One region of the Candidatus Nebulibacter yamunensis genome, then DNA from elsewhere that is predicted to be linked to it. Evidence: riboswitches for the same ligand, from Rfam matches in the RefSeq annotation. Region 1 holds a riboswitch; the other holds the start of a gene.
What was found. Region 1 has a riboswitch for cobalamin ahead of M1V25_RS02840 (TonB-dependent receptor). Riboswitches for the same ligand answer to the same signal wherever they lie in the genome.
Positions count from the first base shown of each region.

Region 1 (16,539 bases):
GAGTAGGTGGAAAATTAATATTGGCACCAAAAGATGAACTTGGATCATTGCCATTATAAGCAATTTGATTGTTAATTAGCATCCAATAAGTACTATTCTTGAGTTCAAGTTTGTTGTTTTTATATTGATTATCTATTTGATAAATCCAAGCAGTTTGTGGATCCAATCCAAAATTTGAAGTTAAACCAGGTGTAAGGTTAGACTGATCGATAAAAGGTAACTGATAAGCATAAGATATAGATGCACGCGTATTAAAGCTTGTTGCCCAGTTGTATTGCAAATACAACTCTCCCGCACCGATATTAATAATCTGTGAGCCGTGACTGGCAGATAAGATAAGGTCTCCTTGTGTATAGCTATGTTCATAACGACCACCCACACCTGTTTGCCACTTTAGATTTAGTTTTAGATCTGCTTGGTTAAAAATAGCGACATTTGTTTGTCTAGAGTCTGAAATAGTCGAGCTTTGCTTAAACGTTTGATAGTTGAACTCAGAACCTGTAATATTTTTTAACCAATTGTTTTGATAAGTAATGCTAGGACGCAGATAAAAAAGACTACTGTTTTGTTTCGATGAACCATAGCCTGGATTGGCAAAAATCACATTTGCCCATTGTTGTTGATATTGTGATTGTAAGTTAAAGATGAATTCTTGATTAATTTTTTGAGTTAAGCCTAGCTGGCTATTAATAGTGTGATTGATATATTTTTGTCTGCCAGAAGAACTTGCTTGCCAAGGATCTTGATCGCTTTCTAATTGAGATAGACCACCTGGGAAATGCAGATATTGATAACTATCACTAAAATTAAAGCGTAATTGTTGAGTGTTTGTTTGATGTAGTAATGTAAAATCAATATTATTGTTGTTATTGCGTGAATAATCGCGATAGTTATCCAAACTTTCTGTATTGGTGATCAATTGAAAAGCCCAGGTTTTTTGCTGATCTAATAGTTGATTTACAAAAAGATTGACTCCACCTCCTAGTGGATAACTTGTACTCATGCCAATCAAATATTGATTGTAATCAATAAATTTTTGTTTGATCGCGATTGTACCACCTAATCCCATTGAGCCATATAATACACTGCTTGCAGTTGGATTGATGTCGATGGTTTCTATGCTATTGGCTGGAACAAGCGAGGTATTTTGCGCTTGACTATTAAATTGATTCAATGACATCCCGTTTAACAACACCGTTGCACGTTGCCCTTTAAGATAATATGTAGGATTAGCGCCACTGCTTATTCTAGTTTCTACCCATGCGTTTTGTTTAAGCATATTGTCGATAATTTGATTGCCATAGCTTGGAAATAACTCAACGGCAATTGGATTGGTTGCTTTGAGATCACTCGTGTGTGCTTGAGTCCCTTGTTTGTTATAGTGAATAACGATAGTTGGTAGTGTATAGTGAGCACTTTCTTGTGAATTATCTGCACAAGCAAAATGTGTCATCGCGAAGCTCAAGCTGATTACGATGTAAATCTGTTTTTTCATTTTATCCTCTTTTTCGTTTATATCCCCGTAAACATTTAGACATAGGCAGATTTTCGGACTTAACCATAACTGTTTCACTCTTTAACTTATTAGTAAGTGATGCAAGATCTTCTAGTATCTTTTAAATACACTGGTTTACCGTTGCGGGTACAGTATTGGTCTTTCACCAATTTCCCTTTTAACGCACTGCGCACCTAAGTCAGTTGGTGATACTAGAGGGATTTATGGCAAATGGGAATATACCAATGCTAAAAATTAGCAAAACTTATCTGCAAGCCTTTTCAATCAGCTGAGTCATTACAAAACATCATCTAAACGTTGAATCTAAGACAAGAGCATTGAAATGTCACATAGGCTAAAATACGATGTTAAAAAACAAAAGGAAATAAAATTATGATGATAAAAAAACTAATAATCTCTACCTTCACTATTACTACACTGTTATCTTCAGTCAGTTTTGCTTCTACCGAAATTAAAAGTAACGCCAACGTTAACGATCCTCACTATGTAGGATATTTTTTCGATGACATTCTCTTTGAAGATATGTTTAATGAAAATATTGATGCTATCATGGCATTCAAAAAAGATTTTTCTGAAAATTTAGATAAAGCAATAACAGGTGATCATTTTGCAAGACAATATATTGAACATCAACTGCAAGAAATACAAAAGTTAGCTAAGACTGATAAAGCCCTATCTCAATGGATTTCACAAACTTTATATAGCAAATATCCAATGGCATTTTGCAAATCACTTTCCTTAGCACGTTTCTCCTATTTAGACACACAGCTTCAAATGAACCTTTTGATTCAACCATCAGACGGGCTTGTAAGAAAGGCTTATAATGAATTGATTACGCAAATTTTTACGCGTGAGTTTCAAGATAGCTATAAAGCGATCCATTATCAAGGTGAAATATTACCACAAGAATTAATTCAACAAGCTATTAGCGCGCGCAGTGCTGTTAAATCTGCTATGCGTACTTTGACTTCCTATTTGGGAATGGTTGCAATCTACGCAACCAACTTATATAACTATCAGTCATTACATGGACCATATACAACATTTGAATGGTCATGTGAGTCAGGATATTTATGTCAGATTGACAGTTTTAATGATAAAACATTAAGTGAAGATAAAGCCTATAGCGCCTTAAAAACAGATGGTGCGTATTTAGGTTTAAAAGGCAATGAGATGGGAGAAAAGATCAAGTTTGCAAAGGCAATAAATGATATTTGTCAATCAGGTAAAAAAGTATATCCTGAAGGTTTATCTGATAATTCATATCAATTATGCGAACATGAGTCATGTAAAATCGCTTACCAGATTGAAGAATACTCAAACGTTCCTTGTCAGCCTAAATTAAGAGAATATCAAAGATCTGATCTTTGACTTACTGTCTTGCTAAACGCAATGTTTTCAATTTCTCAGCAAGAGTAAAGTTACTACGAAGCGGATTAATGTCCAATCCACCTCGACGACTATAGCGTGCATAAACCATAAGCTTTTCAGGTTTACAGTTTTGCATAATGTCATTGTAAATTCGCTCTACACATTGCTCGTGAAACTCATTATGGTTACGAAATGAGATTATGTATTTTAACAAGCCAACCTTATCAATTTTTGCTCCTTGATACTCAATTAACACACTACCCCAATCTGGTTGAAACGTTACAAGACAATTTGACTTTAATAAATCACTACTCAGACATTCGTGAACAATCACTTTTGGATTAACTGACAAAAAATTAGGATTAGTAATATATTCTGTAATTTCAACATCTAGCTCATCCAATGATTCTGCCTCAAACATTGGAGTCACTTGGATAGGGTAGTCTGTCAAGCAATACAATGTCACTTTTACTGTACCATTTGCAGCTTTTTCTAAATCCTCTTGCATTGTTTTGATTACAATTTCATCATCGGCAAAACGGCTATTGTTAAATGAATTTAAATACAATTTAAAGCTCTTTGACTCAATCAAACATTGCGATAAGGCATCAATTTCAAATATCGCAATACGGACTTGTGGTTTACCTTTAAGATTAAGCCATGAAACCTCAAACGCTGTCCAGATATCCACCCCACTAAAGGTTGGCTTAGCTGTTATCCCCAGCTCTTGACGCTTAATTGTACGAGGAATAGGAAAGAGTAAGGTTGGATCATATTCTGTTTTATATTCTGATTTTTTACCAAGTTCAGATAATACTAAATTCATTTCATCATCCTCTTACAACTAATCAGGTTTAAACACTCTACCATAACAAATAATATAATACTAAGCACACACTTAACCAACGTTCACCCTCTTTTTCCGAAACTTGTTGTCATCTTACTAAACACGTTAAAATTATATTCATCAATCTACATATTCAAAGTAATAATGGCAAAAAAATTTAATGATTTTGATGCTTTAAATTGCAAACAATTGACTCAATTGCAATTTTGATACATATTTACACATAAAATAAAAACAATGGGGAACACATGCGTATTTTTAAACATCTTTATATTCAAGTTATTATAGGTATCGGTATCGGAGTAATACTCGGGGCGATTGAGCCAGCCTTTGCAATTGCATTAAAGCCATTTGCAGATGTTTTTATTAAACTTATTAAAGTGCTTATCGCACCAATTATTTTTTTAACTATTGTTTCTGGTATTACTGCAATGAAAAGCTTAAAAGCAGTTGGAAAAATTGGTGGTGCAGCATTGGTATACTTTATCATCACAACGACAGCTGCTCTTGCAATTGGTCTGATTGTTGCCAACCTTTTTCCTATAGGATCAAACATGAACATTGATCCAAATAGTCTAGACATGCATTCAGCTCAAGCATATATTGGACAAGCAAAGCAAATGGATAGTATTTCTGGTTTTCTTTTAAATATCATCCCACATACTTTTTTCAGTGCTTTTAGTGACGGAGAAATTTTACAAGTACTATTTATTGCTATTCTTTTTTCCACTGGTTTACTCATGTATGGTGAAAAAGGACAACCCATTTTAGAAGGTGTTCAACATTTATCCAAAGTATTTTTCAAAATCATCCATAGCATCATGTACTATGCCCCTTTAGCTGCCTGTGCTGCTATGGCTTACACCATTGGTAAATATGGCTTACATACATTAGTTGGTTTACTAGGTTTACTCATGTGCTTTTATCTTACCTGCCTTATTTTTCTCTTTGTAGTGCTTGGTTTGATTTTGCACTTTTATTGCAAGGTTAATATTTTTAAAGTCATTCGTTACATTAAAACTGAAATTCTAATCGTTTTAGGAACTTCATCCTCAGAAACGGTCTTACCCAACCTAATTGAAAAGTTAACCAAGCTTGGTTGTGATAAAAGCATCGTTGGTCTTGTTATTCCAACAGGATATTCATTTAACCTTGATGGTACAGCAATTTATTTATCACTTGCGGCAATTTTTATCGCACAAGCCTTAAATGTACATTTAAGTTTTGAGCAGCAATTATTTATGTTAGTGGTCATGTTAATTAGTTCTAAAGGTGCTGCCGGGGTGACCGGTAGTGGTTTCGTTATTCTTGCTAGCACGCTTGCCGCACTTGGAACGGTTCCTGTTGCAGGAATTGTAATCATACTTGGGATAGATCGTTTTATGTCAGAAGGTCGATCCATTACCAACATGATTGGCAACACAATTGCCACTATTATCATTGCCAAATGGAATAAACAATTAGATCTTCAAAAACTCTATACAACGTTACAATTTAAAAAATGAGTGTTCAAATTTTCATACCGTCACCCATTCGTGCCTTCAAATCAAGAAAAATGCTTTGCCATATTCCTTAAAATTATGGCCTGACAAAGTATTAACCCCTACATTGAGTCAAATTTAGCAATCCTCGTAGCTTGCTGCAAAAAATATAGTCCTACTAAGATCTAAGGATCTAAGCTAACGCACCATGACATTGTTTATATTTTTTACCTGAACCACATGGGCATGGATCATTACGTTTGACTTTAGGTGTTTCGCGCACAAATGGTTGATGTGCACGATGTGCTGTCTCTTCATCGTGTCTTGATGAGCTACCACCTGCCAATACATCTTCATGTTGTGCTTCGATATTTTTAATCGAACTCTTCCATTCTTGTTCCATTTTTTGCGCTTCTTCTGGCGCTTGGATTCGAATCTTCGCTAAGTTAGAAATAACTTCATATTTAAAGTTATCAAGCATGCTCGAAAAAAGCTCAAATGACTCTTTTTTGTATTCATTTTTAGGATCTTTTTGTGCATAACCACGCAGATTAATACTGTTGCGTAAATGATCCATCGCATTTAAATGCTCACGCCAATGGCTATCAAGTGCCTGCATCAAACTGACTTTCTCAAAGTGACGAATTGCGGTTAAGTCTAAGTTTTGTGTTTTATTTTGTGTTTTATGCTGATATTCATCAACGATTGCTTTAACGACAATTTCCTTTAAGTGCTCATCAGTTAAATGATCATCCTCTGCTAATATCCTACGCAAGTTAATTGAAATAGCAAAATCATTTAATAATACTGTTTCCAAACCTTCCAAATCCCACTGATCTTCTATCGATCTTGCTGGCACGTGGTCATGAAATAACTTTTCTGCTACATCATAGCGCATACTGTTAATAATGGCAGAAACATCTTCTCTACTTAGAAGCTCTTCACGCTGTTTATAAATCACCATTCTTTGTTCATTAGCAACATTGTCATATTCAAGCAGGTTCTTACGAATGTCAAAATGGTATTGCTCAACCTTTGATTGCGCTTTAGCAATAAAACGCGTCATCATTCCAAATTGAATCGACTCTCCCCCTGCCAATGCTTTTTTCATTCTATTAGCTAAAGATTCAGAGGCAAAAATGCGTAGTAAATTATCATCCATAGATAAATAAAAACGACTCTCACCTGGATCACCTTGGCGACCTGACCGCCCTCTTAATTGATTATCCACCCTACGTGAATCATGTCTCTCAGAACCTAAAATACACAACCCACCTGCCTCAATGACTTGCAGGTTACGTTTTTTCCAATCTTCTTTAATCTTAGCAATTTGCTCGACCGTAGGCGCTTCTAGTGCCGCAATTTCTGCTTCCCAGTTCCCACCTAAAATAATATCAGTACCTCGACCTGCCATGTTAGTTGCAATTGTAACGTTCCCTGGATAACCTGCTTGAGCGATGATTGCCGCTTCCCTTGCATGCTGCTTGGCATTTAATACTTCATGCTTTATTTTCTTTTTACGCAGTAACGTTGATAAAATTTCAGATGTGTCAATCGATGCTGTACCAACAAGAACCGGTTGACCTTTTTCAACACGCGTTTTGATATCTTCAACAATTGCTTTAAATTTATCTTTTTGGTCACCAAAAATACGATCATGATGATCTTCACGCTTAGGTGGACGGTTTGTTGGAATCACTACAACTTCTAAACCATAGATCTCGTGAAATTCAAAGGCCTCAGTATCTGCCGTTCCCGTCATACCAGACAGTTTATTATATAATTTGAAGAAATTTTGAAAAGTAATGGAAGCTAAGGTTTGGTTTTCACTTTGTACCTTGACAGCTTCTTTAGCTTCAATTGCTTGGTGTAAACCATCTGACCAGCGACGACCTTCCATGGCTCGTCCAGTATTCTCATCAATAATAATCACTTCCTGATCACGAATAATATAATCAACATTCTTCTGATACAAGTTATGCGCACGTAAACACGCATTTAAATAGTGCATTTTGGTGACATGCTGAGGTGAATATAAGTTATCACTCTCATTTAAAATGCCTTCACGCATCAATGCTTCTTCAATTTTTGTATGACCTTGATCTGTCAAATAAGCTTGTTTAGATTTTTCATCTAGATAAAAATCCCCATCATTTGCTTCCGAGTTTGTTTGCTTGGTCAAAGTTGGTACTAAGCGATTAAATAATAAATACATATCTGAGCTATCTTCTGATGCTCCAGAAATAATCAAAGGCGTTCTGGCTTCATCAATTAAGATCGAATCGACTTCATCAATAATGACAAAATTGCGACTTCTTTGTACTTGATCTTGTTTGCTAAAAGCCATGTTGTCACGCAAATAATCAAAGCCAAACTCGTTGTTAGTACCATAGGTGATATCACAAGCATAAGCTGCTCTGCGTTGATCTGGTGATAAATTAGCAATGATGATACCTGTCGTTAAACCTAAAAAACTGTATATTTTCCCCATAAGCTCAGCATCGCGCGAAGCTAAGTAATCATTAACAGTGATCACATGCACGCCATTACCTGTTAATGCGTTTAAATAAGCTGGCAACGTCGCAACAAGCGTCTTACCTTCACCAGTACGCATTTCGGCGATCTTACCAGAGTGTAACACCATCCCACCAATAAGTTGTACGTCATAATGGCGCATACCTTTAACGCGTTTTGCTGCTTCTCTAACAACCGCAAATGCCTCTGGTAACAGCTGTTCTAAAGTATTGCCGTTTTTTAAACGCTCTTTAAATTCATTCGTTTTTGCTTGTAATTCAGCATCGGTAAACTTTTCAATTTCAGATTCTAAGGCATTGATTTTATCAACCGTTTTTCGCATTTTTTTAATTAAACGGTCATTACGGCTACCAAATAGTTTTTTTATAATCATCTATCTTCCAAACGATGGGTTGGTTTCCACTTAACTGGTTTTGGATTATACTGCAACTTATTCCATAACAAAAGCTAAGTGCGTCAAAATGATCCGTAAGACAAACTACTCAGTTGATGAGCTTTTTACTGTCAAAAAGTCAACTCTTCTGCACTCAATAAAAAAACAGCACGATATCGCTCAAACGACTCAACAAACGTTGCTCAATTTTAATATTCCCTATTTCAACCACACCAAAGTGTGCTTTTACAATGGTACTAAACTTGTGTTAAAAACGGATATTCCAGAATTGCTTTCTAAATTTCGAGAACTTAAAAAAGAGCTCATTACATTGTTAAAGACAAGTGACTACTTTAATCGCCTTGAAAGACTGGAGCTCATTCTTGAATTCAATCTCTTAGGTAACCAAAAAGATCATCATGCCAAGTCTGCACCACAAAGTGCACAAACGGCTTTTAAACACTTAGCAGACCAAATAAATAATGATCAAATCAAGCACTCCATTCACACCTTTCTTAAAAAACACTATGATCAAAACAACTAAACAGTTTTCCTATCTTTTTTTTGACCTTGATGGCACGTTGATCAATAGCGTTAAAGACATCACCTATGCTTTAAACAAAATGCGCGCTCATTTCAACTTAACGGCCATTACTGATACAACAACGGCAAGTATCATTGGCAAAGGTTTTCCCACGACAACCCAAAAAGTGCTTGCACTTGATCTGCCCGAAGATAAAGTTAAACGTTATGCTAAAGAAGCGCTTGATTTAACACTAAAATACTATGAACTTACAATGGGAGAACACACTTATATCTACCCTGGCGTTATTGAAACCTTAGATATATTTAAATCACAAAATATCCCTATGGCAGTTGTTACCAACAAAGAACAAGCACACGCTATCAAAATTTTGTCGTATTTAAATTTAATGCCCTATTTTGATTGCATCGCTGGAGGAGACACGACAGCGTTTTACAAACCTCATCCTGCACCTTTAGCCTATGCGTGCAATAAACTTCACGCTACAATTGAACAGAGTCTTATGATTGGTGATTCGTTAAATGATTATTTATGTGCCAAAGTGCTTGGTATGAGCTGTATTTTAATCAGTCATGGCTATGCCAATGGTGTAAATTTACATAAGTTAGGTGCTTTAAACGTCATCGAACAATTCGTAGAATTAAAGCAATATGCCAAACAATGCTCGAACTCCTTAAACTACAATTCAAAATAGTGTGATATGCCATCCTTCACTTACCTAAAATAGTGAGATGATTCTTTTGGCTGTAAAGTAGCTTGTAAAACAAGTGCATCTTCTTGTTTGTCACCAACTTGGTAATAGTTTTTACGTACCGAGATTTGCTCAAAACCATATTTTTTATAAATACTAATTGCAGGAATATTACTGACCCCCACCTCTAAAAATAACTTTTCAATCTTCTTATACGCCAAATGATTCATTAAATATGCCAACAATTTTTGTCCAAAACCTTGGTGTTGATAGATTTTGGCTACTGAGAAATTTAAAATCTCAGCTTCATCAAAAATAGCCGAGACAACCACAAAGGCAATTAAGCGATCATTAGGGTCCAACAATCCCCAGGTTTCAGTATGTGCGGATAAGATACTGTCTTTCATTAGTGAAGCCGACCATGGATGATCAAATACTTCACGCTCAATATCCATCATCTGAGGCAGGTAATTTTCACTTAGTGGTAAAATCTGATACTGCGTAGACATGGATCATAGCCTGTTTTTTTATATTAGCGCTTGTGAGTTTATCGATTGGGATTTTAAAACTTCTGTAATCATATGTTCCACCCAACTCCTCTATCATCAAACGTTCATCATAAATAATAATTCCATTAGATGCCATTATTTTTTTTATATCAAGCGTTGAATATTCGTGGTACTGAATCTTTTTGTGCTTAAACATAGCACTTAGAAAACATGCCAGTACTTTTTTATGCTGAAGTGTTGATAGAATAACATCTACTAAATGTGTATCTATAACGATCGAATCAAAATTCTTATTATTATCTATACACTCAATAATTGTTTGTTGCTTATGCTTATAACACCATAAATCGATATCTAAATACTGTAAAATTACTTTTTGCCTACTATCAATCATCATGAACTATTTTAAATCCCAATACTTGATAACAAGTTACAGATCGAACGTATGGTATCTGTAAGTCGTGGGTGAGTAATTTCGTATTCCATAACTACTTGTTCAAGATCACTAAAATCAGCCTCTTTTGGATCTTGCAACTTACTCATTTCAATTTTCTGTTTTGTTAGCTTTGCAATTTCAATCGCTTGTGCTTGTTGATCTTTTGGAAAAGTTGCAAGTTCGCTTTGTAATTGGTCCAAAAGCTCAGATAGCGCTTCTGTATCGACAAAATTTAACTTACCCGTATTTTGTAACAGTTGTTTGATCTGAGCGATAGTATCTTTAAGCATAGTTATTCTCCTTGAATATCTTGAGACCCTTATTCTAGGAACAAACCCTTACTTTGACAATTGGATTGGTTGTAATAAATTGATTTTGTTTGGACAAAACAAAATGCTGTCATAATTATGAATACTATAATGTTCAACTAATTGTTCACAAACAGCAATTGCACGCACTGAGTTGCCATGATTATCTAAACGTGGTGAATATATTGCAATTCCCATCACATCTGGTACCACAACATAAATCCCACCTGAAACACCACTTTTAGCAGGAAGTCCAATAGAAAATGCCCACTCACCTGAATAATCATACATTCCACAAGAATACATAAGCGATAAGCAATGCTTAATCGTTTCTGGTCTAAAGACTTCTTTTTGCGTTAAAGGGTTAGTACCAGCATTGGCAAAACTTGCCGCAATGATAGCTAACAGTTCGCTATTAAGCTCAATTGAGCAAGCTTGAAAGTATAGGTTAAGCGTTTGATGTAAGTCCGTATTTTTAGGAAAGGCATGATGTTCGCGCATGAAATAACCTAAGGCATAGTTACGATCCGCTGTGTCTTTTTCCGAATTATAAACCGCATTGTTAAAAGTAATCTTGTTGCTGTCACTTAATACATAAAGTGCCTGCATAATATGATTAAAACGCCCAGCAGGTGACAACTTACGCTTAATCATAGCACATGACATAATCGCTCCAGCATTAATCATCGGATTATGAGGCAATCCTTTATCATTCAAAGTCAATTCATTGAAATTTTTACCACTGGGTTCTCTACCAACATGCTTATGCACAGATTGAAGCCCATTTTCTTCTAAATTGAGTGCATACAATACCGGTTTAACCATCGATTGCATACAAAAGCGGGTCTTATAGTCTCCTATGCTAAATTGCTGACCATCTACTGTACACACTGAAATAGAAAACTGTTCAGGATTAACTTTTTTAAGTTCTGGAATATAACTTGCTACTTTGCCTTTTTTGTTGGTTATAATCGTATTATAAATTTCTTGTAGTCTTTCACAAAAAGTTGAAAAATCAGGTATAACAAGCATTTTTGAGAATAACTTAGTATAAAAATCTCTATCTTCATATTGCATGAGTTCTTCAAATTGAAGTGATGTTAATTGCGACTCATGTAAGTTTTCAAGCTTTGTTATTAAGGTTTTTGTCTTGTTATTTTCACGACTAAAGCCTTGCGACTTCAGATAATCAATAATTGCTTTGCCAGTAGCAACGTTATTACAAGAGTTTAAAACTAATTGGTAAAGGTCACAGCATATAGTCATATGGCTTACATTTACTACGTAGAAATGTACTTTATTGTAGAGTAAAGGATTGCGGCTTGAAAGCCAAAGTCATTATTTTCTGCGTTTACTAAAAAAGAGCCAAGCAAATTTGTAACGATATGCTGACGAGGCAGACAACTTGAACAAAATTTATATTGCTGAAGGATAACTGATTTGATTTTGTACATCCATATACAGAATCTATTATGAGATCTTAACCACTATGACAAGATAGATACCATAATTAGATACAATTAGTTATAGAATGTTAATACAAAATATACTGCATTCTGCGTTATATTCCACGCTAGGTAATGGAATAGAGATTGATTATGAATATAAAATGAGATATAGATATCTATTTGCCACATTAGCCCTATCAATCTTGATATGTGTAAATAGTGTGCAAAACTCACCCTTGTCTGATTATACAGATCACCCAGTACTATCAAATGCACTTCGATTAAAGGAAATTGCAGATACCGAAAACCTGCATGATTTTAACTTCCTTAAGGATCTCTCAAAAGATTATGATTGCCATAATTACACTGTAGTACTAAAAACCATTGAAAAAATTAAAGCGGATAACTACTGGTTAAAACAAGTGTATCAACATGTTGATTTCCCTTATGAAAATATATCGTTGAAAGATATTAGAAAATATATTGGTTATGATAATTACAAAGGTATTTTTGATGATGCAATTGATCTTTTGAACTCTACTTGCACCAACGACAGCGTTTACAGCACCAACTTGCTGAAAACGTCACCTAAAGTTTTTCTGGTAAGCAAAGTCACCATGATTTATATGGTCTTTGAATTGTCTGAAAATATCTCAGATATCTTTCAATCCTTAAACTTGTCCTACCCTATTACGATTAAATCTAATGCTTTAAAAAAATTATTACATCCAGTTGCACTTTACGATCACAAAAAACACCAATTTAACCTTCTTAATAGTGGCTATGTCTGGGGAGGTAATTTCAAGGATGAAAATAATTTCAAAGGAACAGATTGTTCTGGTTTTGTTCAATATAGTACACAAAGCCAAGTTAATCGCATGATAACAAAAATGCTCGAACTATCATGGAAAAAACAAGTTTACGGTCTAAACGTTGATGAAAAAATACAATACACTCAACTACAAAGCTGGTCAAATGTAGATATTTTAGATCAGGAGCTTGAAGCGAAAAATATCACTGAAAACACATTTGCCTCCGAGATTAAGTTAGGTGATTTGATTGCCATTCCTGGGCATGTCATGATTGCTATGGATTATCCTGTTAGTGCCAACAATACACTGTCAATTATTCATTGTACGCGCAAAGAAGACGACAGCCAAAATGGTATTAACATTGCTGAGTGGAGCTGGTCACACGGCAATGATAACGTGTGGATATTGCGTCCACGCATCAATACAAATGCTAGTATAATTAACTCTAACTCCACCAAGACAGAATTATGATAGGAGAGTTAAACCATAGATTAATGAGGTTAATAAGAGAAACAATGAATTGATTGTATTATAAACATTTAAACTGAGTTGACGTTAAGTAAAAATTTTTTAAAAAAACAAACTTTAGAATCGTGTAGTTAAGTATCATTTTATATTTATATTTTATATAATTGCACCCTCTTTTATCACCTGAGTATAGGGCAAAATGTTAATCATCTGCGCAATTATTATGGGCTTTTTGGCAAGCTGTTTATCTAGTATTTTTGGTGGTGGGTTTGGATTATTATCCGTCCCTGCTATTTTTTGGATGATAAATCATTTTTTCCCAGAGACACCACATGTCATGCAAATGACAATTGCAACTGGCACGTTATGTGCTATCCCATTGGGTGTAATTGCAACTTACAAGCAAATTAGATATAAAAATTTTGATTTAAAACTATACAAAAGCATTATCATCGTTATGACGATTGGTGCACTTATTGGTGCTTATCTTGCAACTATTATTGATAGTCACTCTCTAAAATACATTTTTGGTATCATCGTGTTACTTACCGCAATTTGGCTATTAATATTCAAAGCATCTAAACCCAGAAAAAAAACTATTTCCAAACCGTTATTTAAAAGCTTATCGAGTATAGTAGGTGGAATTTCAACGCTCACAGGAGTATCAGTTTTCAGTGTTCCTTTTTTTATTCTCTGCGGCATTGAAATCAAAAAAGCAATTGGCACATCAACTGCAATTGTTTTTACCTATACTACTATTGCAGGAATGTGGATGATATGCTTAGGAATACCTGTTATGGGTATCAATTGGCATAACCTTGGTTACGCCAACTTACCGATTTTTTTCTCGGCATTCATTCCTTGTATCTTAGGTGGCTTAGTAGGTGCTAAATTGGTACATGTTTTACCAAGTCATTTTTTGAAAAGGATTTTTATTGTAATGATGTTTATTGTCTCTATTTTAATGCTGTTATAAAACATATCCATCACAAACCATTTTGTGATCGGCATAAACTAATCTCAATGGGCTATGATTTTATTTAAAATATGCTTCTAATTGATCTGCTCCACCAATATGCTGACCATCAATATAAATTTGAGGCACCGTCTGCTTGCCTGTGACTGCTCTTAATGAGCGAACAGACGCACTCTCACCAAGAACGATTTCTTCAAACAACATACCTTTTTCAGTCAATAATTTTTTTGCTCTAGCACAGTGTGGGCAGCCAGGTTTTGTAAAAATAGTTACTTCTTTTGGCAAGCTTTCATTAGGTGAAATGTATTTTAACATTGTATCAGCATCCGAAACTTCAAATGGATCGCCTGGCTTACTTGGTTCAATAAACATCTTATTGATTACCCCATTTTTTACTAGCATAGAATATCTCCATGAGCGTTTACCAAAGCCCAAATCATGCTTATCTACCAACAAACCCATCTTTTCAGTGAACTCCCCATTTCCATCTGGAATAAAGCGGATATTTTCTGCTTTTTGATCTTTTTTCCACGCATTCATAACAAAGGTGTCATTAACAGACAGACACACAATTGCATCTACACCATGTTTTTTAAAAAGTGGGAATAACTCGTTGTAACGCGGCACATGCGAAGATGAGCAAGTAGGTGTAAAAGCACCTGGCAATGAAAACACAATAACGTTTTTACCTCTGAAAAGATCATCTGTTGTTACATCCTGCCACTTGCCATCTTGAATTGTTTTAAAGGTAACGTTTGGCACAGGCTGTGATTCTAAATTTTTAAACATCATATTTCTCCTTGCGTTTTGTTGATTGTGAGTCTTTTGACTTGGGTTACTATATCACTTGATTGCTACAACTTTAAATATATCATTCATTTATTTTTAATAAACTTTTCTTATAAATAGAACGCTATAACTTACTCGACAGGATAAAGATAGCGCTGTATTCTTGCACTACTACAAGAATATAGAAACAACTAAGGAATAAAGAATGAATCATCAACATTTTACAACCATTCATGGTATAAGCGTTCACTATAACAAAAAAATGCTTAATTTCGATAACTTAGACCATATCACCTCTGCACTTGATAACCACAAAGGGATGATGCTGTCATCTGGTATCGAGTATCCAGGGCGTTATAATCGTTGGGAACTAGGATTTATCAATCCACCTGTTGAAATTATTGCTTACCAAGACGAGGTTAAGTTTAAGGCACTTAATCCACGAGGGGAAATCATTCTTAAAATTCTTTTACCTATTTTCGACGCTCATACAGAACTCTCTATTACAACTCTCAGTCATTCTGAATTTCATTTACACATTCATTTTAGCAAAAAAATTTTCAGTGAAGAGCAAAGAAGTCAACAACCTTCGGTTGCCACTCCTTTGCGCATTATAAATGAAGAATTTCGACAGTTAAAAGATAATATGCTTGGTCTTTTTGGCGCATTTGCTTATGATCTTATTTTCGCATTTGAGTCATCCAAACTTAACCATATGCGTGATCAAAACAATAAGCTTTATCACCTGTTTTTTGCAGATCATGTTTATGTTATCGATAAACAAAAAGAGCTTAGTTTTGAGCTTAAGCTTGAATTATCAAATAATGAGCTTAATACGCAAAGTCAATCCACTACATCTTTTAATACACTGACAAGTGACAAAGGAAAATTTAAATCCCTTTCTACCATTGAAACTTCTTTAACGGATGATGAATATGTCAACCTTGTCAAATTGGCTAAAGAAGAAATGAGAAAAGGAAATATATTTGAAATCGTTTATAGCCGATTATTTAGTGCTAAAGTGTCTGGTTCTGCAGCGAATTTATATCAGACTTTAAAAACGATGAATCCAAGCCCTTATGAATTTTATTGCCAATTAGGTGATGAACAAATTATTGGGACTTCCCCTGAAATGTTTGTACGTTGTGAAGGCAAAGAAATTGAATCTTGCCCAATTTCAGGCACCATTCGCCGTGGCAACAATGCTATGGAAGATGAGCTTAAAATTCGTGAACTACTTAATTCATACAAAGATGAAGTCGAACTTACCATGTGTACCGATGTTGATAGAAATGACAAAGCGCGTATTTGTGAAGCTGATAGTATCAAGCTTATTTCTAGGCGGACTATTGAACGCTATGTTGGACTCTTTCATACTGTTGATCATGTAAAAGGTAAGCTTAGAGATGGATATAATGGTTTAGATGCTTTTTTA
Region 1 covers NZ_JAMBMW010000004.1:4,250-20,788, forward strand. Annotated here, with positions in the region: gene M1V25_RS02840 (TonB-dependent receptor) at 1-1,495, opposite strand, end outside; cobalamin riboswitch at 1,523-1,708, opposite strand; gene M1V25_RS02845 (hypothetical protein) at 1,889-2,887, shown strand; gene queF (NADPH-dependent 7-cyano-7-deazaguanine reductase QueF) at 2,889-3,713, opposite strand; gene dctA (C4-dicarboxylate transporter DctA) at 3,983-5,239, shown strand; gene secA (preprotein translocase subunit SecA) at 5,409-8,123, opposite strand; gene M1V25_RS02865 (hypothetical protein) at 8,212-8,667, shown strand; gene M1V25_RS02870 (HAD family hydrolase) at 8,651-9,361, shown strand; gene rimI (ribosomal protein S18-alanine N-acetyltransferase) at 9,382-9,867, opposite strand; gene M1V25_RS02880 (hypothetical protein) at 9,833-10,264, opposite strand; gene M1V25_RS02885 (DUF4404 family protein) at 10,273-10,593, opposite strand; gene glsA (glutaminase A) at 10,642-11,877, opposite strand; gene M1V25_RS02895 (NlpC/P60 family protein) at 12,221-13,342, shown strand; gene M1V25_RS02900 (sulfite exporter TauE/SafE family protein) at 13,539-14,315, shown strand; gene M1V25_RS02905 (glutathione peroxidase) at 14,376-15,104, opposite strand; gene M1V25_RS02910 (anthranilate synthase component I) at 15,310-16,539, shown strand, end outside.

Region 2 (16,539 bases), on a different contig from region 1:
CTTGAGTTTTTTCTTGGTGTTCTTGAATTTCTTTTGCTTGTACTGACAAAGTAGCAGTGGGTCTTGCTAATAATCTCTGTAAACCTATGGGTTCACCTGTTAGCTCACAATAGCCATAATCACCGTTTTCTATGTGACGAAGTGATTCATTAACTTTACGTAGGAGTTTACTTTGGCGGTCTACTGTGCGTAAGTAAAGCTGCTGTATTTCTTGAGACGTTGCAACGTCATTTAAATCGGTATTGCGTTCAGACTCCGCCAGGCTTTTTTTAGCATCGTCTATTGCTGCAGTTAACTCTTGTTTTTGCTGAAGTAATAATTCCTTAAAAAAAGCTAGCTGCTCTTCGTTCATATACGCATCTTCAGGCATGTTTAGTAGTTCTTTTTCTGTCATCATCGTTAGCCTCCATTAACGAGTTAATTATTTTGTTAGGGCGTTTTTATATCATAAAAGAAAGCTATTAACTAATAAATTTGCTGCATATCATAAAAAAAGTAAAAGTTTATCATTTGGTCAATGTAAAATATCTATAATTTATGGTACAATTTTACGCAGGAAATGGCGTACTTCCTAAGCTATTTTGAGAAAAAAGCTTAAACTATCCTTTAAGATTGATGACGCCTAATTTATTAGGTAAGAATTAAACTTAAAAGGAGAAAATATGTTAACTTTATTATTTGTTGGTATCGGTGGTGGCGTAGGCTCAGTATGTCGTTTTGGTGTATCAGAACTAGGGGCTAAGCTTTTGGGAAAGTCTTTTCCTTTTGGCATTTTTATCGTTAATGTGGTTGGTTGTTTTGCTATTGGAATAGTTGCTGCATTTTTATTAGAAGAGCGCTTTTGGGTAAACGTTTCAACACATCATGCGCGTGCACTTCTTATTACCGGATTTATAGGCGGGTTTACCACTTTTTCTAGTTTTAGTTTAGATGCACTGATGTTGTTTCAAAAAGGTGAATGGACAAAGGCGATGACTTATATTGTATTGAGCGTTATTATCTCAATGCTTGCGGTTACTGTTGGTTTTTATTTAGTTAAACGTTGTTTGACTGTCTGATTTCTATAAATTCTTATGTCTCTAACTCTATAAAATGATTAGCATTTGCAATGCAAATTAATATTTCATTTTCTTTAGTAAAGGCCAAAGGCATTTTTAGATAGTGAATATGACCTTTTATTAATTTGCAGCGACATGTCCCACAGATGCCATTGCGACATTGAAAGTTGGGTGAAATTTGATTTTGTTCAAGTATTTCTAAAATGCTTTTATCCTTGCTTGTTGTTTCAATGACATGCTTATTATATTTAATCACAGTCATCGTTTATAACTCAAAATCACTAAAAGCATTTTCAGCGACATTGCTGTCGATTTGACCAACTAGATATGAACTAATTTCAGTTTCTTGAGGTGCTACTTGGACATTATCAGAGTTAAGATAGGTATTAATCCAAGGAATAGGGTTGCTTTTGGGTGTTTGGATGTCACTTGTGTTTAAGCCTACGGCTTGCATACGCTCTTTAGCTAAATAGTCTATATACTGGCAAAGAATTTGTTCATTTAAACCTAAAATTGAGCCTTTAGAGAATAGGTATTTTGCCCATGCTTTTTCTTGTTCGACAGCTTTTTTAAAAATGTTTTGTGCTTCTAGTTGTGAATTATGGGCAATTTGAGTGAACTCAGGATCACCGTCTTTGCCTTCTAGAATAATATTAATCATATGCTGAGTGCTTGTTAAATGAAGTGCTTCATCGCGTGCAATAAGCTTCATAATCTTACCGCAGCCTTCTAATTTCTTTTGTTCTGAAAATGCAAAGGTACAAGCAAAACTAACATAAAAGCGAATAGCCTCAAGGGCATTAACTGCATGGAGGGCTAAATACAGTGCCTTTTTGACTGAGCGGGAAGTAACCTCTATGATATTTCCTTCTACTTCATAAGTACCTTCCCCTCTAGATTGCAATAATTGTGTTTTAAGGATTAGATCATCATAATAACAAGTAATGTCTCCTGCACGTTCTCTGATTTCCTTAGTTCCAATAATTTCATTAAATATTGGACTTGGATTATCTAAAAGTGAACGTACTATATGAGTATAGGATCGGCTATGTATAGTTTCCGAAAAACTCCATGTTTCAACCCAGGTTTCAAGTTCAGGTAAGGATACTAACGGTAAAAAGGCAAGGTTTGGACTTCTGCCTTGTACGGAATCCAATAGAGTTTGATACTGTAAATTAGATAGAAAAATATGACATTCATTGTCATTGAATTTTTGAAAATCGATTCGATCACGGCTTAAATCAATTTCTTCTGGACGCCAAAAGAAAGACAACTGCTTTTCGATGAGGCGTTCAAAAATAGGGTGTTTCTGTTGATCAAAACGAGATACATTGACCGCTTTGCCGAAAAAGATCGGTTCATTTAATGGGTTATTAGATTGTGTTTGAAATGTAGAGTATATATATGGATTAATCATTGTCAATTACCTTAAATTTTACATGCCCCGGATTCACATTCATCAATTGTCTGTACTGTTTTTTGTTCAGCATGATCACGAGTGTTATGATAATAAAGTGTTTTCAAGCCATATCTATAGGCTGTTAAAAGGTCGCCAAGTAAAGTTTGCATGGGGACCTTTTGATCAGGGTAGTGCATAGGGTCATAGTTGGTGTTTGCAGAAATTGATTGATCAATAAATTTCTGAATAATAGCGCAAATTTTTAAATAGCCTGAATTGTTTGGAATTTGCCATAAAAGTTCATAATTGTATCTATATCGCTTAATGTCAGGAACGACTTGTTTCAATACACCATCTTTACTTTGTTTAATTGAAACTAGTCCGCGCGGTGGCTCAATACCATTGGTAGCGTTTGAAATTTGAGAAGAAGTTTCAGATGGCATGATAGCACTTAAAGTTGAGTTGCGAAGACCGTATTTTTTAATATTCTTTCTCAATGTTTCCCAGTCTAGTTGTAAAGGATAAGAAGAAAACTGGTCAATGGTTTTTTTGTAATGATCAATAGGTAAGAGTCCTTGAGCATAAGTTGTCTCATGGAACCATTCGCAAGGTGATTTTTCTTTAGCGAGGTTATTCGATGCTTTAAGTAAGTAATACTGAATCGCTTCAAAAGCCTTATGTGCAATCTCATTAGCGCTGCCATCACTATAACGCACGTTATTTTTTGCTAAGAAATAAGCAAAGTTAATGACCCCCACGCCTAAACTACGTCTAGCCTTGGCGGGAATTTCAGCACTAGTCAGAGGATAGTTTTGGTAATCCAACAAATTATCAAGTGCTTTTACAATAAGCTCCGCTAAATACTCAAGCTCATCTAAAGATGTTAAAGCCCCAAGGTTAAAGGCAGAAAGTGTACAAAGGGCAATTTCACCCTTATCATCAGAAATATTGACCAAGGGTTTAGTAGGCAGTGTGATTTCCATACACAAATTAGATTGCTTAATAGGTGCAAGTTTACTATTAAATGCGGAATGTGTATTGCTATGGTCAACATTCTGAATATAAATGCGACCAGTTTGCGCACGTTCTTGCATTAAGATGGAAAAAAGCTCAGTAGCTTTAATTGTCTTTTTGCGAATGCTTGGATCATCTTCATAAGCGCCATATAATCTTTCAAACTCATCTTGATCAGCAAAAAAAGCTTCGTATAAGCCAGGCACATCTGCGGGACTAAACAGCGTGATATTTTGCTGATTGATTAAGCGTTGATACATCAGTCTATTGATCTGTACACCATAATCTAGATGGCGAATACGATTATCTTCAACACCACGATTATTTTTAAGCACAAGTAAAGATTCTGCTTCTAAGTGCCAAATAGGATAAAAAAGCGTTGCAGCACCTCCCCTTACACCACCTTGCGAACAAGATTTAACGGCTGTTTGAAAATATTTATAAAAAGGAATACAACCCGTGTGGAGGGCTTCCCCTTTTCGGATTTCACTTCCCAAGGCTCGAATCTTTCCAGCATTAATACCAATACCCGCACGTTGAGAAACGTATTTTACAGTCGCCGAAGCAGAAGCATTGATCGAATCTAGACTGTCATCCGTGTCAATTAATACACATGAGCTAAATTGTCTAGTTGGTGTCCTAACGCCCGCCATGATTGGTGTTGGTAGTGAAAGTTTAAATTGGCTAATTGCATCATAAAAATCAAGCACGTAACGCATGCGAATGGTTTTGTCATGCTTTGAGAATAAACAGGCACTTACGAGCATGTAAAGCATTTGGGGTGTTTCGTAGATTTCACCACTAACTCGATTTTGTACCAAGTATTTGCCTTGCATTTGATTCACCGCAGCATAGGTGAAATTCATATCACGCCAGTGGTCAATATGCTTATTCATTTGATCAAATTCAGCTTTACTATAATCCTCAAGCAAATGAGAATCATATTTTTTTGCCTTAACTAATTTTTTAACATGATCATAAATATGAGGTGGCTCAAATTCGCCATAAGCAAGTTTGCGTAAATGAAAAATAGCAAGACGTGCTGCCATATATTGGTAATCAGGAGTATTTTCAGAAATTAAATCAGCAGCACTTTTAACAATGATTGCTTGAATATCCGATGTTTTCATCCCTTCATAAAGTTGAATATGGGAATTAATTTCAACTTGAGAAACCGACACATCTTCCAAGCCTTCGGCAGCCCAAGTTAATACACGATGAATCTTATCTAGATCAACCGCTTCAAGTTTACCATTTCTTTTAGTAACGTTAACGTTCATTGCTTTGTTTCCTTATCATGGTAGTGTGTTTAATGTAATACATAACATCAAATTATCAATCTGGGTAAAAACAAAAGACCACATAGAAGGAATATAAAACGCAGACTCAACTTTAGAAGTTGAATCATTGTAACTAAATAAATATTAACCTCTGTGTCTGCTTCATCCCACGAAAGCTGTTTTACACAATTGATACCCGTAACAAGAAAATCACATTGGGTATCTATCAACTAATGGCAGGTATTCGGGCTTTATGGACACGTTGTTGTATTGACAACACCTACTCAACACAGCTTCCCAGTTTACACCAGTGCTTTTTTATTTATGCAAATCTAAATAAACGTGTTTTTCGTTTCCAATTACCGCTGCGGGTCAGCTCTGGATTTTCACCAGATTCCCTCTTGGTAACGATATAAAAATAAGTTGACTCAATCTCTTTGCCTCTTCTTTTGTAGTAAAGATCTCACCGTTTTTCAGTGAGCGTGAAGGGAAGTAAAGGAGCAATTTATTTTTTTGTTACTTGAGTTGAAATGCAAAAGCATCACAAACCAATTAGCATAAGTGAGAATTATTTTAACTGAAAATAAGAAAAAATACGATCTATTTTTCCACTTGATAGGTCAAGCAGTAAGTAAGATTTTGTGGGGACGGTTAATTTTAGAACTGTGCTTAATGAGTTCATTTAAACTTGCGAGCTTTTTATTTTCCTTGTGCTTTGTTGATTGCATCTTGGATGGTTGCTTGAGGTGCAAAGCCTGGAATAACCGTTGTATTATTAGTTGTTGCTCCTATTAATGGGATCACGATAATAGCAGGTGTGCCTTGAATGCCAAGTTTATCAAAACCAAGCTTCATGTCTGCTGCGATGTTATCGGTAACTTTTTTCTCTTTAATTAGACTTTCGGCTTTGGCGACATCAATGCCTAATTTTTTGGCAACATCATTAATATCTTTAATGCTTAGCTTGCCTTCATCAATCCCTTTTGCAAATACAGCATTGTGATATTTTAGGTACCCTTCAGAGCCATTTAAGATATAGGCAGCAATACCCATTTCAGCTGCATATTGAGAAGCTTCCCAACGCTGACCGAAAATTGGGAATTCTTTGAAAATGTATTTCACATTTGGATTGGCATCCATGACTTTTTCCATTATTGGCGCTATTTTGTGACAATATACACATTGATAGTCAAAGAATTGAATGACTGCCACTTTGGCATCTTTGGGACCAACTGTTGGTGTTTGTTCATTAGAGAGGAGGGCTTTGGCGTTTTCAATGACAGATTTAACTTGTTTTGCTTCTTGTGTTAGCATTAAACTTTTTTGGAAAGTCTGCATAATGTCTTGCATTTGCTCTGGGTTAAATTTACCAGCTTGACCTGATATACCTGCTTTGAATCCTGTTAATATTGCAGTATTGTCAAGGCTTGCGCCTTGCGCTTTTAATTGAGCTGTGACATTTCCAGCAACGCTATAGCCAAGTGTATAGCTTACGTTTTGGAGAAGTTCTTGCTCATTATTGGCGCTGATAGATGGTTTAGCGATTGCTTCTTTAGGTTCGGCTACAACTTGTGTTTCTACACTTTTAGTCACTTCTTTAGAAGCTTTGTTGTTACCATTTGATTCTGATTTGGAACAGCCAGCTAATGCAGTTGCAAGTAAGGCTGAGCCAAAAGCTCCAATTAAAATTTTTTTAGATATATTCATTTTTGATGAAACTCCATATTTTATTTGTTTAACTGTATCGGCAAAGACTATAACAGAGTCATTGCTAAAATGAAAAAGATTCATGCTGATTATTTGGCGTTACACATATTGCTCTATGGATCAGTTTTTGTCATATATATCTTGAAATCAAGGTGACATAATTATCTAGTGGAGAAGTTGATTATCTCAAATTTAATTTTAAGGTTTAAATAAAAAATTTAAATAAACTTAGCTAATACCCATCTATAAATAAAGTATCAAAGGAAAAATAAAACCATTATTCTTAATTGTTATTGTTTGTTGTATCAGCTGCTTCTTTTGTGCTATCAACAGAAGGTTGGACACTTATTGCTGCGTGTTCAGCATTGTTAGTAGTTGCTTTAAAGTTAGCTTCAGATTCTGTCTTGGTTTTAGCAGCTTCTGCTTCAGCTGCTTCTTCATCTGCCTTCATTTTAGCTTCCATTTCTTTTTGGAAAGCCTGCATAGATTGCTCCATTTGCTCTTGAGTGAGTTTCGGCTTATTACCTTTAATACCCGCAGTGAAACCTTGTTCTAAGTTGTCAATATCAAGTGTTACATTTTGTTGGTGTAATTGCTCAGTCATGTTTTTACCAATTGAATAGCCAATAGTATAACTTGCATCGGCCACATTATCCTGACTTACTGTGTTTGTAACAACAGTAGGTTTAGCAACAGCTGTTTCTTTTATCACATCAGCATCAGCAAATGCGCTAGATATAAGTACACTACTTACTAATAATGATAAGGTGATTTTGGCTAATTTTTTCATAATAACTCCAGTTGATTGATTACCTAATTTAAACAAAACCACTTTAGCTTAAACATGGGTTAGCAAAAGAACAAGCCTTTTACAGTGAAAAGAAGTAAAAACGTCAAAAAACAATGACATTTTATATCCAATCGTTAAACTAAGCGATACCTTAAAAATTTCCTTAATATTTAATAAATGATCAAAAATAATAAAAAAAGTGTCCCTGAGGGGGTGTTCCGTACAGTTATCAGTAGTATGTCGCACGAAGGGCGTGGCATTGCTAAAATCAATGGAAAAACCACTTTTATCCCCTTCGTATTAACAGGAGAGGAGATCGAATTTGAATATAGCAAGTGCAAGTTAAGCTATGATGAAGGCAAACTTGTGCGTGTGCTTAATGCCAGTAGTGAACGCGTAACTCCACCTTGCCAATATTTTGAAATATGTGGTGGATGTACCTTTCAACATATTTCTCCTGATGCGCAAATTCGCTTTAAAGAACAAACGTTGTTAAGTCACTTTAAGCATTTTGGTGCTGGCTTAGTCCCTAAAGAAATATTATTGCCGTTAAGATCGGCTTCATCAGAGGCTTACCGTACAAAAGCAAGACTAGGTGTGCGTTATGTACATAAAAAAAACAAAGTGTTAGTTGGTTTTCGAGAGCGTGATGGACGTTTTTTAGCAGACATTGATTCATGTCAAGTACTTCATCAAGACATTGGGCATAATTTAACAATACTGCAAAATTTCATCCAAGACTTGTCAATTTATCGCGAAATCCCACAGATTGAAGTGGCGGTGGATGAAAAAGTAACAGCACTTATTATTCGACATTTAGCACCCTTTAGTGATGAGGATCTAACTAAAATAACTGTATTTGCTCAAGTACATCATTTTTGGATTTATTTACAGGCTAAGGGACCAGATACGGTCACTCGATTCTATCCCATGGTAGATCAAGAGCCCATTGAAATGTCATATCGGCTTAATGACTATGATTTGAATATTTATTTTGCTCCAAATGATTTTACTCAGGTGAATCAGGATATTAATAATAAAATGCTAAAACAGGCATTAGAGTTACTTGATGTAAATAAGGATGATGTAGTGCTGGATCTATTTTGCGGCTTAGGAAATTTTAGTTTGCCATTGGCAACAAAAGCCAAATATGTGGTTGGTATTGAAGGCGATTTAGAAATGACGCAGCGTGCTAAAATCAATGCCAATAAAAATGGTTTAGAAAATATAGCATTTTATCCTGGCAATTTATTTGAAGATATTTCTAAACGTCCATGGATTTTGGAGAACCGCTTTAACAAACTGTTATTAGATCCACCACGAGCAGGTGCTGAAATGGTTTGCAGGCAAATTGATAAAATTAATCCTAAGCGAATCGTATATGTGTCATGTGATCCGGCAACACTGGCACGTGATGCAGGTATTTTAGTAAATGAGAAACGTTATAAGCTATTATCTGCCGGTGTCATGGATATGTTTCCACATACAACTCATGTGGAATCAATAGCAGTGTTTGGAAAATAATATAATTTTAAGAGAAGGGAATTACCGTGAACGTCAGTGAGTTAGTCAAGACACTTGTGAATGACGACACAAGTGAAGACCAGCAATATGAAATCATTAAACAGATTGATAAAGAAGTTTATCAAGAACAAACCTTGTTCTCATTAGTACAAGCGTTTTTAGAGTATAGTATTGCGATTGAGAATCCTTTTTTAGATACACTTGATATTGTTGGTACCGGAGGGGATGGTTGCAGGACGTTAAATTATTCGACTTTAAGTGCATTTGTTGTGCATAAGCTTGGCGCTAAACTGGCTAAACATGGTAATCGTTCAACTACTTCAAAATGTGGAAGTTTTGATTTATTACATAAATTAAATATAAAATTACCACAAACAGCGGATGAAGCATTTAGACTTTTACAACAAACAGGCATAGTATTTTTATTTGCTCCATTTTTTCACCCAATTTTTGCTAAGGTCTCTAACGTACGTAAACGTTTTGCAGAGCAAGGAAAGCGCACCTTTTTTAATGTGCTTGGACCATTATTAAATCCAATGCGTGTTAAACGCATTGTTGTTGGTGTTTATGACGAACGCTTGTTGAAACCGTATTTGTATGCTTTAAAGAATCAGGGTGTCACTCATGCTTATATTGTATATGGTGACGGGATGGATGAGTTCTCCGTTTGTGGGGTGAATAAAGTCATTCAAATCCATAATGATACTATTACAGAGTTTAGCCTTCATCCAGAGCAAGTGGGCTTTATGCGTAGTAAGCTGGAATATCTAGAGGTAGGAAATTTGTATCAAAACTTGGAAGAGTCCAAAGCACTATTTAATAATGAAATTTTAGGTGTGAAGCAAGATACTTTAGTTATAAATGCAGCTGCAGCTAGGCATGTGGCTTGTGGCTTTGAAGGCATGCTTATTGATCATGTGAAAGTGATCAAAGATGCTTTGCAAAAAGGGGTTTTTGCAAAGCTAATTTAGAGGGTGCTATTTATCTATAAACTATAATACATTTGAAATTCAACTGGATGTGGAGTCATATTGAGTTTTTGCACTTCTTCCATTTTAAGATCGATATAAGCATCAATCATGTCATTTGAAAAGACGCCACCTGCAGTTAAAAATTCGCGATCATGATCTAAAGCGTGAAGCGCTTCCTCAAGAGAGTTTGCTACAGTAGGGATATCAACAAGTTCTTCTGGTGGTAGATCATAAAGATTTTTATCCATAGCATCACCTGGATGAATTTTATTCTTAATACCATCTATGCCAGCCATAACCATTGCAGAGAAAGCAAGATATGGGTTGGCGGTTGGATCGCTAAAGCGCACTTCAATACGTCTGGCTTTTTCGCTGCTGACAAACGGAATTCTGATAGATGCTGAGCGATTTCGTGCTGAGTAGGCAAGTAATACAGGTGCTTCAAACCCAGGAACTAGGCGCTTATAGCTATTAGTAGCAGGGTTGCAAAACGCATTAAGTGCTTTGGCATGTTTAATAATGCCACCGATGTAATAAAGTGCCTCTTCTGATAGACCTGCATAACAGTTACCAGCAAAAAGGTTTTTGCCATTTTTAGATAAAGATTGGTGGACGTGCATGCCAGAGCCGTTATCACCTGGAATAGGTTTTGGCATGAACGTTGCACTCTTACCATAAGCATTTGCAACGTTGTGAACAACGTATTTAAAGGTTTGAATCTGGTCAGCTTTGTCAGTTAGAGTTGAGAATTTTGTGCCGATTTCACACTGACCAGCTGTTGCGACTTCATGGTGATGTACCTCTACTTCTTGCCCTAGCTCTTCCAAAATAAGGCACATTTCAGAGCGAATATCCTGTAATGAATCAACTGGTGGTACCGGGAAATAGCCACCTTTGACACCTGGTGTGTGACCATTATTGTGACCATTCTTGGGCTGATTTGTATTCCAGGCTGCTTCGCTACTAATGATTTTGTATTCAGCACCTTCCATATCTGCTTTATAAGTGACATTATCAAAAATAAAAAATTCAGGTTCAGGTCCTAATAAAACGATGTCCGCAAGACCAGTTGATTTAAGATAGGTTTCACATTTTTTGGCAATTGAGCGGGGATCGCGATCATAAGCTTGCATGGTTGCGGGGTCTAGAATATCACATCGAATGATGAGAGTTGGCGCTTCAAAAAATGGATCCACTAACATTTTAGCCGCATCGGGCATTAAAATCATGTCTGATTCATTAATCCCTTTCCAACCTTCAATAGATGAACCATCAAACATCTTGCCATCGTTGAAAAAATCTTCATCAATGGCGCGAACAGGTATCGTTACATGCTGTTCTTTCCCTTTAGTATCAGTAAAACGTAAATCAACAAATTCGATTTCATTTTCATCGACTATTGATTTAAAAGTTGCAAAGTCGGACATGCTTTTGACTCCTTGAGAATTAGGGTTAGAGGTTATTCATCGAAAACGAATTCTATCAGATTTTTTATAAAATTTAGCAAGATTTTCAAGGAAAAGTTGCAATCTTTACGGTATGCTAAAGCTCAAGGTAATACTAGATTTGGAAATGATCGTGATAGATCAAGAGGGTTTCAGAGCAAATGTGGCGGTCATCATTGTTAATGATCAAAACAAGGTATTCTGGGGTCGCAGAGTAAATCAAAGTTCGTGGCAATTTCCGCAAGGCGGTTTAAATTCAGGGGAAACACCAATTGAAGGAATGTATCGTGAGTTAAAAGAAGAGGTGGGTTTGATGCCGTATGATGTCGAGGTGATTGCAGCAACACAGACATGGTTGCGCTATCGATTGCCAAGATTTTTAATAAGAAGAAACTGCCCTTTATGTATCGGGCAAAAGCAAAAATGGTTTTTGCTTAGATTAAAGTCACCAGATAGTGCGGTTAATCTCAACGCAAACAATAAACCAGAATTTGATGATTGGCGGTGGGTGAATTACTGGTATCCTGTGGATAAAGTTGTCGCTTTTAAGCGTAAAGTGTACCAAAAAGCATTGGAGCACTTTTCCCCACTCGTTGAAAATCAATCTAGTGAGTAATGTATATGTTCTGGCAACCTTTGGTCAAAATCATAGACCTTAAACATGAACTTGATGTTGTGTTGTCAATCTTTGTTAAAGAAGCATCTAAGCTTTTAGCAGTTGATGCGTGTAGTGTCTTTGTACTGGAAGACAGTGATCACGTCTATACGCTTTGTGCTTCAACACTTGTGCCAACGATAAGGTCAGGTATGATATATATCAATGTTAAGGATGACTTGATTGGTAGGGTCGCCTTGCGTGAAGAAGCACTTGTCGTGACAGATATGTCAAAAGAAAAAAGATATAGCGTTTTGCAAACTTTATCTCGTAATAAATACCATTCATTGTTGGCTGCACCAGTCATTTATAAGGGTGAAGTGATTGCTATTATTGTTTTTCAAATACGCGATAAAAATAAAATTACGGAATCGTTGCAAACAGATGTGGCGACGCTTTGTGCAAATTTATCATTGCCGCTCAATCGTGCCATTCATGTTGAGGATGTATCTGATCAAATTGAAGAACAACCCCTAAGTCCACTCTTTTTTGATGGTATTAGTGCAAATGAAGGAGTGCAAAAAGGAGTCGCTTTTGCACGTTATAACATTACTGATATCGAAGAGATTCCGGATAAAGAAACACAATCGGAGGATGAAGAAGCTCTGTTTATTTCAGCTGTAAAAGAGGTAAAGGAGCATCTACAAGAAATGTTGCAAAGAATTACATTGTTAGCAGGAAATGACGAGGCTGTACTCTTTGAAGCTTATTTGCAAATGATCGATAGCAGTCGCTTTTATGACGGTATTCTAACTTATATTCGCCAAGGAGTCTGGCTGCAAAGTGCAATAAAAAAAGTCGTTTTAGAGCAAGCAACTCTTTTTGAGCAAATGGATGAGCCTTATTTTGCTGAGCGAGCAAGTGACATACGTGACTTGGGTAAACGTATTTTGCTGGCACTAGAAGATAGAACACTAAAAAAAAGTCATTATCCCGTTGACACTGTGTTGATAGCGAGTGAGATTACAGCATCAATGATTGCTGAAGTGCCAAAAGGTAGATTAAAGGCAATCGTTGCCGAGCATGGTTCTTCCTATTCTCATGCTGCTATTTTGGCAAAAGCATTATCTATTCCTTTTGTTACAGGGATTAAAGCTTTACCGATAAACTTTATCGATGGCAAAGATGTCATCGTAGATGCTTATGTTGGGCGTGTATATGTACAGCCAGCTCGAGGCTTAAAAGCTGCATATGAGCGATTAATTAAACATGAATCGCAAAAGGCAGTAGAGCTACAAGCACTTAAGGACTTACCCAGTACAACACTTGATGGGTATGTGGTCGAGTTAAAGGCTAACGTTGGCTTGATTGCGGACTTAGATCGTGCACTTAGCCAAGGTGCGGCAACGATTGGACTATATCGCTCTGAAATTCCATTTATGATTAGAGAGCGCTTCCCAGGGGAAGATGAGCAGCGGATTATTTACCAGCAAATCCTATCGACGTTCCCAGATAAACCTGTGGTGCTACGCTTATTAGATGTGGGAGCAGATAAAACCTTGCCATATTTTTATGAACAAGAGCAAAATCCAGCATTGGGTTGGCGTGGTATCCGAATGATGTTGGATCAATCTAACTTATTTTTAATGCAAGTCAAAGCGATGCTTAAAGCAAGCAGCAAATATAATAACTTGCAGATATTACTACCAATGATTACGACTATTGAGGAAGTAAAAGAATCTAAAAAACTTATTCGTCAAGCTTACAAAGAAGTTATCGAAGAAGGTTTTGATATTAAGTTGCCAGAGATTGGAATGATGATTGAAGTGCCTGCTACCATTATGGAAATTGAGCGCTTGTTGCCATTGGTTGATTTTGTTTCAGTTGGTTCTAATGATTTAACTCAATATATTCTTGCAATTGATCGAACCAATGAAAAGGTATCTACGCTTTATGATCAGCTACATCCAGCGATGATAAAAGTGCTTTATTATCTCGTTAGAATGGCCAAAAAGCACAATAAACAAATTTCATTATGTGGTGAGTTAGGAGGTAATCCATTAGCAACGGCGCTCTTAATCGGGATGGGGTTTGATAACTTAAGTATGAATGCAGCCGTGATATTAAAAGTGAAACATGTATTGCGAAACGTTGCCAAAAAACAATGTAAAAATGTACTCAAGCAAGTATTAAAACTCGCTACTACGGAAGAGGTCCACACTTACTTAGAAAATTTTCTAGTTGAAAATGATTTAGGTGGATTAATCCGTGCCGGAATTAATCATTAATATCTTTTTAAAACAAATTCTTGTGTTATATCTGAATATCATTTAGCTTTGTTGAGCATATATCGTATTGGTTTCATGAAGATGAAAAAACATATAGTTTTTGGTTTAATAACGTTGAGTTTAGCAATTAGTGTTATTTATTTTTTATTTTTAGGGTCAGGGAAGAAAACGGGAAGTTTTAATGTGGGACCAACGGTCATTGAAGTTGCAACAGTAACTAAGCAAAATATTCCTTTAACTGTTAAAGCAACAGGACAGCTGATTGCACCAAATACTGTCACACTAAAGGCACAAATTGCGGGGGTGGTTGAAAAAATCTACTTTACTAGTGGTCAATATGTTAAAGCTGGAGAGTTGTTGATGACACTAGATGATACCCAGCAAATGGCAGATGTAAATTCAACTTTAGCTGATTATACAAAAGCAGAAGCACAATACAACCGAACATCCACTTTATTTAAAGACAACAACGCTGTATCACAAAGCGAGCTGGATAGTGCTAAAGCTGATTATATGCAAACAAAGGCTAAATACGATGCAGCACTCTATCGACTATCAAATACTAAGATTGTCGCACCTTTTACGGGGTTTTTAACTTTGACTACTTTAGCTAAGGGAAGTTATGTTTCAGCAGGAGACACTTTGGTTACCTTAGTTGATAAGGAAAATCTTGAGTTGCAATATGCTTTACCAGAGTCCTATGCTAAAAGCATTGCATTGGGACAAGTAGTTGCTTTTAGAGTGGATGCTTTTCCAGGTCAAATATTCCATGCTAAGGCTGATTACATTTCACCGAATGTATCAGATGACAATTTGACTTTTACCATGCGTGCAGCTTTTGATAATAGTAATAATGTACTAACCCCTGGTATGAGTGTATATGTATCACAAGTTTTAAAAGCTGATAATTTAGTTTTGGCTGTACCAGAAAGTGCATTAAGTGCACAAAGTGGGGGATTTATTGTTTATGTGGTGGAGGATGGAAAAGCAAAGGCGTTACCTGTAGAAATAGGACAAATCAATAAAGGGTACGTTGGGGTTTTGTCAGGACTAAAGCAGGGGCAGCAGGTGATTGTTTCAGCAGAGGGAAGCATCTCTGATGGTATCGCAGTAAAGGTGGAATAATAAGATGAAACTACCTGAAATTTGTATCAAGCGCCCAGTTTTATCTTTTGTATTAAATGCAATTTTAGTGCTGTGTGGCTTACTAAGTTTTGGTTATGTTAAGCTGCAGTTTGAGCCTACGATATTTAAACCTGCGCTTATGATTGTAACTAATTATTCAGGAGCCAGCGCTGATGTGGTACAAAAAGATGTGACACAACAACTGGTTGCAGCAATCTCAGGGACTGAAAACCTAAGCTATATCGAGGCCATTTCTAGACAAGGGCAAAGCCAAATTAAACTTAACTTTGGTAATATTGATCAAGAGAAGTTTATTACTGCACAATCTGAAGTGATGCGCGATATTGCGGGGGTAAATTTACCACAAAATGTGAAAACACCACAAATTAAGCAGCGTGGTAGTGGCAGTCAAGTAATGTTGATTGGCTTTCAAGATGCTGACCGCTCGACGGAAAGTCTAACTTCATATATTAATGACTCAATAATTAAGCAGTTATCACAGATCCAGGGTGTGGGTGATGTCCAAGTTTATTCTGACAGTTCGGCATTGAGAATTGAGCTTGACCCTAAGGCTATGGCACTTCTTAAAGTATCTGCAATTGACGTTGTTAATAAGCTTGAACAATTAAATCGCAACATCTCAGCAGGACAGCTGATTACCGCCAACAATACTTATACGATTAATGTTGATAGTGCCTTTAATAGTATTGATAAATTTGAGAATTTAATTATTGCTAAACGTAATGGGAAACTTATTTATTTAAAGCAAATTGCAAAGGTTTATCTGGGCAGTTTATCGTTGGCAAACGCTTCTATTAGCATTATTGATGGTAAACCTGGGGTGGTGGTGAATGTTTCTCAAACCAGCGATGCCAATCCAATTGAAGTCGCAAATGCAGTAACGAAAGCTGTACAACAAATACAAGGTTCGTTACCACCTGGGATGAAAGCAGAAATATTATTCAATATTGCGACTTCACTTAAGGCTTCTCTGTATGAGGTGATTAAAACTATTGTTGAAGCCATTATTTTAGTGTCTTTTATTTCTTTGTTATTTTTAGGGCGTTTTCGTGCAGCTTTAGTTCCGATTGTGACGTTACCTGTATGCTTAATTGGTGTGTTTGTTATCATCTGGCCGCTTGGTTTTAGCATTAATATGATGACGTTATTAGCGTTGGTATTGGCTGTTGGGCTTGTGGTTGATGATGCTATTGTAGTCTTAGAAAACTGCTATCGTTACATGCAAAAAGGATATGACGCTTTTAATGCAGCAATTTTAGGTAGTAAAGAAATTGGTTTTGCTATTATTGGTATGACAATTACATTAGTTGCAGTTTATATTC
Region 2 covers NZ_JAMBMW010000002.1:6,252-22,790, forward strand. Annotated here, with positions in the region: gene dksA (RNA polymerase-binding protein DksA) at 1-397, opposite strand, end outside; gene crcB (fluoride efflux transporter CrcB) at 663-1,058, shown strand; gene yfaE (class I ribonucleotide reductase maintenance protein YfaE) at 1,072-1,320, opposite strand; gene nrdB (class Ia ribonucleoside-diphosphate reductase subunit beta) at 1,324-2,475, opposite strand; gene nrdA (class 1a ribonucleoside-diphosphate reductase subunit alpha) at 2,487-4,751, opposite strand; cobalamin riboswitch at 4,970-5,187, opposite strand; gene M1V25_RS01075 (thioredoxin domain-containing protein) at 5,451-6,458, opposite strand; gene M1V25_RS01080 (FKBP-type peptidyl-prolyl cis-trans isomerase N-terminal domain-containing protein) at 6,742-7,248, opposite strand; gene rlmD (23S rRNA (uracil(1939)-C(5))-methyltransferase RlmD) at 7,426-8,772, shown strand; gene trpD (anthranilate phosphoribosyltransferase) at 8,799-9,743, shown strand; gene glnA (glutamate--ammonia ligase) at 9,758-11,170, opposite strand; gene M1V25_RS01100 (RNA pyrophosphohydrolase) at 11,322-11,804, shown strand; gene ptsP (phosphoenolpyruvate--protein phosphotransferase) at 11,810-14,071, shown strand; gene M1V25_RS01110 (efflux RND transporter periplasmic adaptor subunit) at 14,153-15,196, shown strand; gene M1V25_RS01115 (efflux RND transporter permease subunit) at 15,201-16,539, shown strand, end outside.
Region 2: linked by a shared signal. The riboswitch ahead of nrdA (class 1a ribonucleoside-diphosphate reductase subunit alpha) and the one ahead of M1V25_RS02840 (TonB-dependent receptor) in region 1 are both predicted to bind cobalamin.